Regions from separate parts of the Alteromonas sp. ABH4_456 genome, predicted to be linked through region 1. Evidence: predicted binding sites of a transcription regulator. Region 1 holds the regulator's gene; the other holds the start of a gene.

Region 1 (4,907 bases):
ATCACTTACCAGTTTGGGGGGCATGGCTTTTAGCTTTCCGCCATGGAACATGTTCAGAAACAATGTTTCCAGCATATCATCACGATGATGACCGAGGGCTATTTTGGTTGCGCCGAGTTCCTTTGCAGTACGGTACAGGATCCCGCGTCTTAATCTTGAACACAGTGAACAGGTGGTTTTCCCTTCAGGGATTTTATCTTTAACAATGGAATAGGTATCTTCTTCTACAATTTTGTAGTCAATACCCAGAGAATTCAGGTATTCAGGTAACACATGCTCCGGAAAGCCGGGCTGCTTCTGGTCGAGGTTAACCGCGACGATATCGAAATTGACCGGTGCAATTTTGCGTAAAAATAGCAGGATATCCAGCAAGGTATAGCTGTCTTTTCCGCCGGATAAGCACACCATGACCTTGTCGCCGTCTTCAATCATATTGAAGTCTTCGATGGCTTTGCCAACATGTCTGCGAAGTCTTTTCTGCAACTTGTTAAAGTTGTATTTTTGTTTACTTTGCGCACTGTGACTGGCGTTGTCAGATGGCGTAGATGTTACTTGATTCATGGCACTTCAGAATTGGCTGGAAAGATAAAAGTACCATTATACAAAAGCAGACGGAATGCTGCTACACAAGCAGCATTCCGTTATCGCGCATTTACTTAACCGGAGACGTAAAGCCGTCAGGTTTAACCGCAAGCACATCGCAATTCAGGTTATCAATAACATGCTCTGCTGTATTGCCCAAAAAGGCGGCTGATATGCCTGTACGTCCCACGGTACCGATGACGACGAGTTCTGCATCCAGCTGTTCAGTCACTTTCGGAATGGCTATATCAGGTAATCCCTCAACAACATGGCAATTTGCTACGCCGATCCCAAATTTAGCGCTGTGGTTTTCCATTTCCTGAACATGATGATTGCGCACAGCATTATGATACGTCTCAGGATTGAAATCGGGGATCTCAATGGCGATATTCAGTGGGGCAGAAGGATAGGCATTAACCAGATGTACCTGACCGCTCAGTAACTCTGCATAATCCTTTGCGATACCGGTCAACTTGTCATTCAGTTGTGCATGTTCTTTGTCTTCTGTACCCACATTGACTGCCGCAACAATATTACCGTGTTCAGGCCAGGCATGGGCTTTGACAAGTAAAACCGGAGCCGGACATTTTCTTAGTAAGTGCCAGTCTGTTGGTGTAAAGAGCACTGATGCAAAATCATCGTGTTTGCGGGTAGCTTTAACGACCAGGTCAACCTGACGGTTAATGGTGTAGCGGGTAATGGCTTCGTAACGTTTATCACTCCACTCAACAGCAACCTTTACATCATAATCATCGTAGCGGGTCAGATTTTTTTCTGCCCAGGCAATACGGTCTTTGGTTACCGCATCACGCACGGCTTCACGCTCACTGCGGGTGAGCATTGTTGTCATGGCATAAGAAAAGTCGTATACAACAAGCAGTGCGTGTACTTCTGCACCGGTTTTACGGGCAATTTCGATGGCTCTTGAAAGGGCAGGTTGTTCAGGGTTGTCGGCCTGAACGACGGCGAGAATACGTTTGCAGGTGATCATGGCGTCTCTCCTTATTGATGAAGACAATAATACTGCCTTCATCTTTAGTATAAGACTTACAGCAGGAGAGACCTTGTTTCAGATCAATATTTCAACGGGATCTTAATCCACGCAAAGAGTAGGAATGTCCATAGAGTGCAGCTTTTTATCCATAGCCGCAAAATCCAGAACAGTAATGAGCTTCCCGTCTACTTTGATAATGCCTTCTTTCTGGAAGCGGGTCAGTAAGCGGCTGATCGTTTCTACCGTTAAACCGAGATAATTACCGATTTCGTTGCGGGTCATACTCAGATTGAACTGACGGTGAGAAAAACCCCGTTCTTCAAACCGACCGGACAGATGGGCGATAAAATAAATCAGACGTTCTTCTGCCGTCCGTTTATTCAGCAGCATCATCATTTCGTGATCCTGCTTAATTTCAGCACTCATAAAACGCATGATCTGATGGCGCAATTTTGGGAATTGCTCAGACATTTTTTCAAGGGTGGAATAGGGAAGCTCACACACCATGGCAGTTTCCAGCGCCTGAGTATAACTCTGGTGAGTGTCGTCACGTAAACCGTCAAAACCGATAATATCGCCAGGGAAGTGGAAACTGATAATTTGCTCTTCACCTTCTTTATCGGTGACAAAAGACTTAAATGAACCTGCCCGCACGGCGTACAGAGAGGTAAATTTATCGCCGGCTTCTACCAGGGTGTCGTGTTTATGCAAAGGTTTTTTGCGTTCAATGATGTCATCCAGTGACTCAATCTCAGTTTTGTTGAGGGCCACAGGCAGACACAGATGGCTGAAACTGCAACTCTGGCAGTGTATAGAAAAATCCGAACGTTTTTGCATGCTCACTTCCCGCTGTTTGCGATAATTCTAATGTATAGTACTTAAAGCCTGCCACAACAGCAAAAATGCGTACAACAGCAAACTCAAAGCAATGATTTGACGAACTACGGGTTGTCTGAAACCTGAGGAAAGCCAGTCTGCACCTGCCCGGACAGCCAGCAACGCCGGTAGCGTTCCTAAACCAAAACCGGCCATGATTACAGCACCGGATATTGCCGTCCCTGAAGCCAGTGCCCACGTCAGGGTGGAATAAACCAGTCCACAGGGCAACCATCCCCAAATCATACCATAGGGAAAGGCGCTAATAGGAGACCTGAAAGGTAAAAACCGTTTCGACAGCGGCTGAATTCTCTGCCAGAGTTTACTGCCGAGGGCTTCAACAGCGGTCAGGCCACGCCACCAGTTACCCAGATAACAGGCCATGGCAATCAGCATGATGCCACTGAATACAGCGAGTACGGGGCCGGTCACCGGTACAGCATCTTTTGCTATCTGCCCGATACCGCCGGTTACAGCGCCGGCAAGTATATAGCTGAATATACGACCAAAGTTATAGCTAAGCGCATAGGGTAAAGGGGATGAGCCTGCCGGCGTGGCGGCAGACAGTGCCAGCGATACGCCGCCGCACATTCCCACACAATGAACGCCTCCGCCCAGCCCGACCAGCAAGGCAGAAAAAAACGACAGATCACTCATTGAGTTTTTTTCGTTCTTCGGCCAGCTTTTTTTCTTCAGGAGATAAATCATCATCGAAAAGAATACTGTAGCCCTGGCGATCCAGGTCTTCAAACTGGTTCGATTTTACTGCCCAAAAAAATACGCCGATGGCAATGGCCACAATAATCACAGCAAGGGGAATAAGGACGTAAATTATACTCATAGCGTTACTTTAACAGTCTCGTCGAATTAGTTACTACCAGAATACTACTCAGGCTCATACCAATCACCGCCATCCACGGCGTCAGGATGCCGGATACTGCAAACGGCAGGATAACCAGATTGTAGCCTACGGCCCATCCCATATTCTGCCTGACTGTCGCTTTTACTCTTCTGGCCATCAGAGTAAGGTGTCCGAGTACAGCCAGCTTATCATTTAATAAAATCACATCTGCGGCACTTTTTGCGATATCCGTGGCATTACCCACTGCAATGCTAACATCAGCCGCTGCCATCACCGGCGCGTCGTTAATACCATCACCCAGCATCATGACATGACGGCCCTGCCGCTGAAGGGCTGTCACGGCGTTTAATTTATCTTCAGGGCTGTTCCCGCCTGTGGCTTTGTCTACAGGTAAATTCTTTGCAATGTCGTCAACATTTTGCTGAATATCGCCACTCAGAATTATCCGCTCCAGTTGCGCCAGTTTGCTCAGGCTGTCTGCGGCATCCGCTTTAATTTTATCTGCTACACGAAAGGCGGCAACGGGCACACCGTTTTCGGTAAGAAACACGTTAGCGGGAAAAGGCGACAGGCCGGCATCAACACCGGTGAAAGAAGCCGAACCGGCTTTATAACTGCGGCCATTGCATTGCGCGCTGATACCCATTCCGGCCACAACGTCAACTTGACTCAGAATTAATCCCTGATTGTAATCAGAAACAAAGGCAGCGGCAACCGGATGTTCTGAACGGGACTCTATTGCCCCCATCAAAGCACGGATTGCATTTTCCCGTGCCGGCTCAGCAAACCAGCTGTTTATCTGAGCAAACTTTCCTTCGGTCAGTGTTCCGGTTTTATCCAGCACCAGGGTATCTACGTGGTTGATTTGCTCCAGTGCATCGGCTCTTTTCAATAAAATGCCATGCCGGTTAAGGTTTGCCATTGCGCAGGTGAGGGCAGATGGCGTAGCCAGCCCCAGCGCACAGGGGCAGGTTGCTACCAGTACTGCAATGCTGATCCAAAAGGCATTATCATTACCCTGCCAGTGCCAGTAAGCCCATGAAGATGCAGCCGTAATCAGTACTACGGCGACAAAATAACTGGAAAAACGGTCAGCCATAAGAGCGACCCGGGGCTTCACAGCCATAGCGGTGGATTGCAGACGGATGATCTGATTTACCAGCGCAAATTTTAACGCCCTGGTGACCGTTATCGTTATTACGCCGGTACGGTTTACCGTACCCCCGAACACCGTATCGCCGGTTTGTTTACGCACCGGATTAAACTCGCCGGTAAGCATCGATTCATCGGTTTCACTGGCACCGTCAGTCACAATACCGTCTACGGGAATGGTCTCTCCGGCTTTGACCACGACAGCATCGCCGGTTTTGAGCGATTTCGCCAGTACCTGTGTTACGGTGTTATCCGCAGCCACCTGATTAGCGGTTACCGGAATATACTGCAACATATTCGCTGAGATCTGCGCGGCGCGGTGCCTGCTCCGGTGTTCCAGAAAACGACTCAGTAAAAGCAGGAAAATAAACATGCAAACTGATTCAAAATACACTTCGCCGCGACCGGTAACCGTTGCAAACAGACCGGACAGCCAGGTGC
Region 2 (4,907 bases), on a different contig from region 1:
CCCGTAACATGCACCAGGGAAGGTGTTGAACCTTTCAACATGGTAAGCAGAGTAACATCTGCATCTCCGCGGCCCGTTTTACGGGCCGCAATTTTTTGTGCTATCCGTATATAGTTCCTCCCGCCCTGCTCATACCTGTTTCTGTTTTTATAAAATTGTCATGAAAGTTGCTGATTATTCGGGCAGAATAATGGCCGTTTTTCAAAAGGAGTCTGAAAAACCTATTCATCGCAGCGAAGGACCGGACAAAATAAGAAACAGGAATTGTTCATGTCGCACAGCTCAACAGGCAGGTTGTTTTATTTTTCTCTGATCAGTACCGCCTTAATCACCTCTTTTCAAAGTATTGCCCGGCAAGATCCTTCTCCGACCAAACTTGAACATATTGAAGTTACCGCTCAGAAGCGCCCGCGGGATATGCAGGATGTGCCTGTTGCCATGTCTGCCATCACCGGAAAGATGATTAATGAAACAGCATCAATGGACGTTTTCGACATTCAGGGTTACGTACCCGCTTTTTCTGCCTTTCAAAGTCAAAGTGCGGTCAACTCCAGTTTTTCCATTCGGGGAATTGGTACCTCTTCGCAGAATTACGGTTTTGAGTCTTCTACCGGTCTCTATGTAGATGGCGTCTACCGGTCTCGTCAGAATGCGGTGATCAATGATTTAGTCGATATTGATACTGTAGAAATTCTTCGCGGCCCTCAGGGCTCACTTTTCGGTAAAAATACACCGGCTGGTGCAGTGGTTTTCAGAACGCGACAACCTGATTTTGAAACCGGCAATGGTTTTATTACAGTAACCGCCGGCAATGGTGATTTGATCCGGCTAAGCGGAGCAACGTCAATTAATGTAATTGATAATAAACTGGCTGCCAGAGTATCAGGCTTCAGTACGCGCAGGGATGGATGGATTGATGACACAGGCTATGGTGACGACACAATTAATGACAGGAACCGTTCCGGTGTGCGTCTTCAAACCCTGTATACGCCGTCAGACGACGTATCAGTGCGGATAATTGCCGATTACGCAGAACTCGATGAACATTGTTGCGGCGCATTAACGTTGCAGGATAACCGGCAAGCAAACGGTGTCGAAGGGAAATACGGAACAGACACCTTGCTGATGATGCCACCGTACAATGCCACCTTATTTACCGGTGATGAGTTTTACCGCTATACCACGGCACTCAGCTCCCTGCCCGAATCCCGCATGCAGGACAAGGGGCTTTCTGCAGAAATAAACTGGCAAACATCCCCCGCATTATTGCTCACCTCCATCACAGCCTGGCGTGGCTTTGACAGCTTCGACCAGACAGATACAGATTTTACTGATGCAGACTTGCTTTCCACTACCAATAACGCCCGACAACAGGCGTTTTCCCAGGAGTTGCGGGCAACCTGGTCCGGTGAGCATGTCACTACCATCGCCGGATTGTGGTATTTCAGCCAGAACCTTGACCTGGATTTTGCTATCACCACCGGTGACGCATTTCCGGCATTTTTCGCAGCGTCTGCGGCTGAACTGCAACCCCTGACTGACGGCGTAAATGCCCTGAGTGCAGCAACATCCGGCCTTGTCCCCGCTGTTGCATCAGCCACGCCCGGCCAGACTCAGTTTGCCCACAATGCTTATCAGCAGCAGGACAGCCTGGCCGTATTCAGCCAGACTGACTGGCAATTTGCTGAAGAATTTACCCTCACCGCCGGATTACGATACACCCGCGAGGATAAAACATTGACCGCCCGCTTTGATGAACAGGGTCCTGGCATTGACGGATTACCAACAGGTACTGAAAACATTCCTGATCCGCTGAGTGCCGCTGTCGCCCTTGGCTCTTTTGCTCAGAGCCTGGCAACCGGCAATCCCCCTGATTACACGCAACTCAGTGCGCTGCTTCCTTTTACTCAGGCGGGCTGGGGCTATTACTTTCTCGGTACAGCATCGGTACTTCCCCGTAGTGATCTGGACGAAAAACGTAACGACGGACAACTTACAGGGACGCTGAAAATAAGCTGGCAACCAGATAACAATAGCCTCTGGTATGCCAGTACCAGCACAGGGTTTAAATCGGGAGGCATGAATACAGATCGTATTGCCGAAGGGTTAAGCCCCCAATTTAACGCAGAAAAAGCCACCGCTTACGAACTGGGTGTGAAAAAACAATTTCCGGAGCAAAACCTGCGCATTAACGGTGCACTGCATTACACCCAAATCAAAGATTTTCAGGCCTCGACTTTTACCGGTCTTGGTTTTAATTTACAAAATGCCGGCGACTTACATACTAAAGGGTATGAACTTGAAATTGTCTGGTTTCCTGTTTCCGATACCCGTGCCGGCCTGACCCTTGCCCGTACCCTTACCGGTTTTGACGATTTTGAAAAAGGCACCTGCCAGGTTGCTTATCCCTGGCATACCGGGACGGATGATCCCGGCCGGCCTTCTGCAGATACACCCTACTGCTCCAGAACCGGTGATCGCCTGGGGTTTGAACCGGAAACCTCTGCCAGCCTGACGTTGCAACACACATTAATGGCAGGCGGGTATCCGGTTGTCATGGCTGCAGATTATCAATATACGGGAGACTTGTTCCTTGATGATACTAACGATCCGTATAAACACAGCAGCAGTTATGCCCTGGTGAACGCACGGGTTGAACTGTCAGTCCCGCAGTGGGATACACGCATCACGTTATGGGGCAGGAATCTGACAAATAAAGAGTACATCGCCAGAAACGGTTTCGATGTACCTGTTCAGGCCGGCAAGCTTATGGCTTATCCCGGCCAGCCGCTCTCCTGGGGTGTCACTGTTACCCGCAAGTTCTGATTGTCATTTCGAAGAGTAAACGCCGGCCGGTTGCGTTTTACAAAACTGGCTGGCGAAAACTTGAAGTAGATCAACAACACCTCTTTGTCTGCTGATTATACTTTCCGTGCATTCTACTCAAGCCGGAATAACCATGTCAGCAAACGAATTATTCGATCCCGCACGCCTGAAGAAATACAATATTAACGGGCCGCGCTATACCTCTTACCCAACCGCATTAACGTTTTCCGGGTTATCTGAACCAGCGCCTCTGGAAAAAGCACTGAGTGTCACTCAGGCCAGCGGCGTTTCGCTGTATGTACATATTCCTTTCTGCCACAGCCTTTGTTATTACTGCGGCTGCAATAAAATTGTGACCAGACATCAGGAAAAAGCAGATCGTTATCTGGATTATCTGGAAAAAGAAATTCAACGGCGCGCGCCTGCTTTCCGGCACCGTAAAGCGGAACAAATACACTTGGGAGGGGGCACGCCGGGGTTCCTCACAGAGCAACAGCAAACACGCCTGGCAGGTATGCTGAAATCGGCTTTTGATGTGGTCAACGATGCAGAAATGAGTATTGAAATCGATCCCCGCCGTACCACGCCTGCTTATTTGCGACACCTTGCCTCTTTAGGCTATAACCGCCTGAGTATTGGCGTACAGGATACGGATTACCGTGTGCAGGAAGCGATAAACCGGGTTCAGAGCACATCGCATATCGCCACGCTGGTAGATTGCGCCCGTTCCGCCGGATTTAAATCTGTGAATCTGGATCTGATTTACGGCCTGCCTCATCAGACAGCAGATACCTTTGCTTCTACACTGGCAGCGGTAAAGGCGATGACGCCGGAGCGGATTTCCCTGTTCAGCTACGCCCATCTGCCTGAGCGGTTTGCTGCCCAGCGCAAAATAAAAGATGAGTGGCTGCCTTCTGCACAGGTAAAAACAGGGCTCATGAAACAAGCCATCACCAGCCTTACACAGGCAGGTTATGAAATGATTGGCATGGACCATTTCGCCCTGCCGTCTGACGAACTGGCCGAAGCGCAACGGAATAAAAAATTGCACCGGAATTTTCAGGGCTACACCACACGGGGGGATCTGGATTTACTGGGACTGGGCGTTTCCTCTATCAGTGCCGCAGGCAATGCTTACCTGCAAAACCCGAAAACCCTGAATGACTATTACGGCAAACTTGATAACAATGAAGAAATTGCAGAAAAAGGCGTGTTTCTGTCGCCCTCAGATTTGCTCAGACGCTACGTTATCCAACAATTAATGTGCAATCTTACCGTGGACTTTTCTGCAACAGAGGCGCTTTTCGGTATTCAGTTCCGCCAGCATTTTGAGCCGGAACTGGCGGCACTGAAAGAATTTGAAGAAGATGGTTTATTACAGGTAACCGGAACGGGTATCGAGGTATTTCCGTCAGCAAGACTGTTTATCCGCATCATCTGTATGACTTTCGACGCTTACCTTAAAGGCAGCGCCGCAATTCAGCACCGGTATTCCCGAGTTATCTGAGTTTAAACCTGGCGGTTACAGCTTCTCCCTCACGGAACTGTAACCGTTCCTGGGACAACTGACTGATCAGCGCAAACAATCTGCTGCGGCCACACATCAGATTTATCATTACCTGCCCGCCCCGGCTTTCAGACACGGACTCAATGACACAGGGTAAGGCATTGACAATGGAAGAGGCATTAGCTTCCTGCCGGTCGATACTGACATCCCTGGCGTCGATGGTCAGCATGGCCTGTTCCTTACTGACCACAGGATAGCGTGCATAGAGCGTATGCCCTTCGCATTCTATGGCATAACAAGCCTGCTCGGGCAGATGTGCTTTTAGTGCGCCTTTAAGCACACTGAACTGCTGTTCGAAATTTGGCATAGACGGAGTTAACTGTGCCAGCACATCATTTGATGCGCCCTGATGGACAATACTGCCCTGCTCCATCCATGCCATGTATTCACTGTACAAAGCCAGTTCACGGAGGTCGTGGGACACCATCAGCATTTTCAGACCGCTGCGGGCCAGCTTTGTTAAATACTTAAGCACATCGTGTTTTAACGTATCATCCAGCGCGCTCACCGGTTC

Evidence for each region. Region 1 encodes FNR, which switches genes on or off when oxygen is low (the NO sensors DNR and NnrR bind a similar motif). Its sites were predicted from a motif close to TTGATCTAGATCAA; they were not measured.
Region 2: hemN (oxygen-independent coproporphyrinogen III oxidase) is a predicted target of FNR. The motif match lies at 2,887-2,900, and genes of this name have one in related genera.

Annotation. Positions count from the first base shown of each region.
Region 1 is NZ_JBSWXO010000001.1:60,429-65,335, reverse strand. Features, by position in the region: gene ttcA (tRNA 2-thiocytidine(32) synthetase TtcA) at 1-561, opposite strand, end outside; gene uspE (universal stress protein UspE) at 653-1,573, opposite strand; gene fnr (fumarate/nitrate reduction transcriptional regulator Fnr) at 1,676-2,413, opposite strand; gene ACXAG2_RS00290 (sulfite exporter TauE/SafE family protein) at 2,441-3,109, opposite strand; gene ccoS (cbb3-type cytochrome oxidase assembly protein CcoS) at 3,102-3,293, opposite strand; gene ACXAG2_RS00280 (heavy metal translocating P-type ATPase) at 3,298-4,907, opposite strand, start outside.
Region 2 is NZ_JBSWXO010000011.1:117,246-122,152, reverse strand. Features, by position in the region: gene ACXAG2_RS16480 (hypothetical protein) at 1-7, shown strand, start outside; gene ACXAG2_RS16475 (TonB-dependent receptor) at 271-2,826, shown strand; gene hemN (oxygen-independent coproporphyrinogen III oxidase) at 2,960-4,333, shown strand; gene ACXAG2_RS16465 (ATP-binding cassette domain-containing protein) at 4,326-4,907, opposite strand, start outside.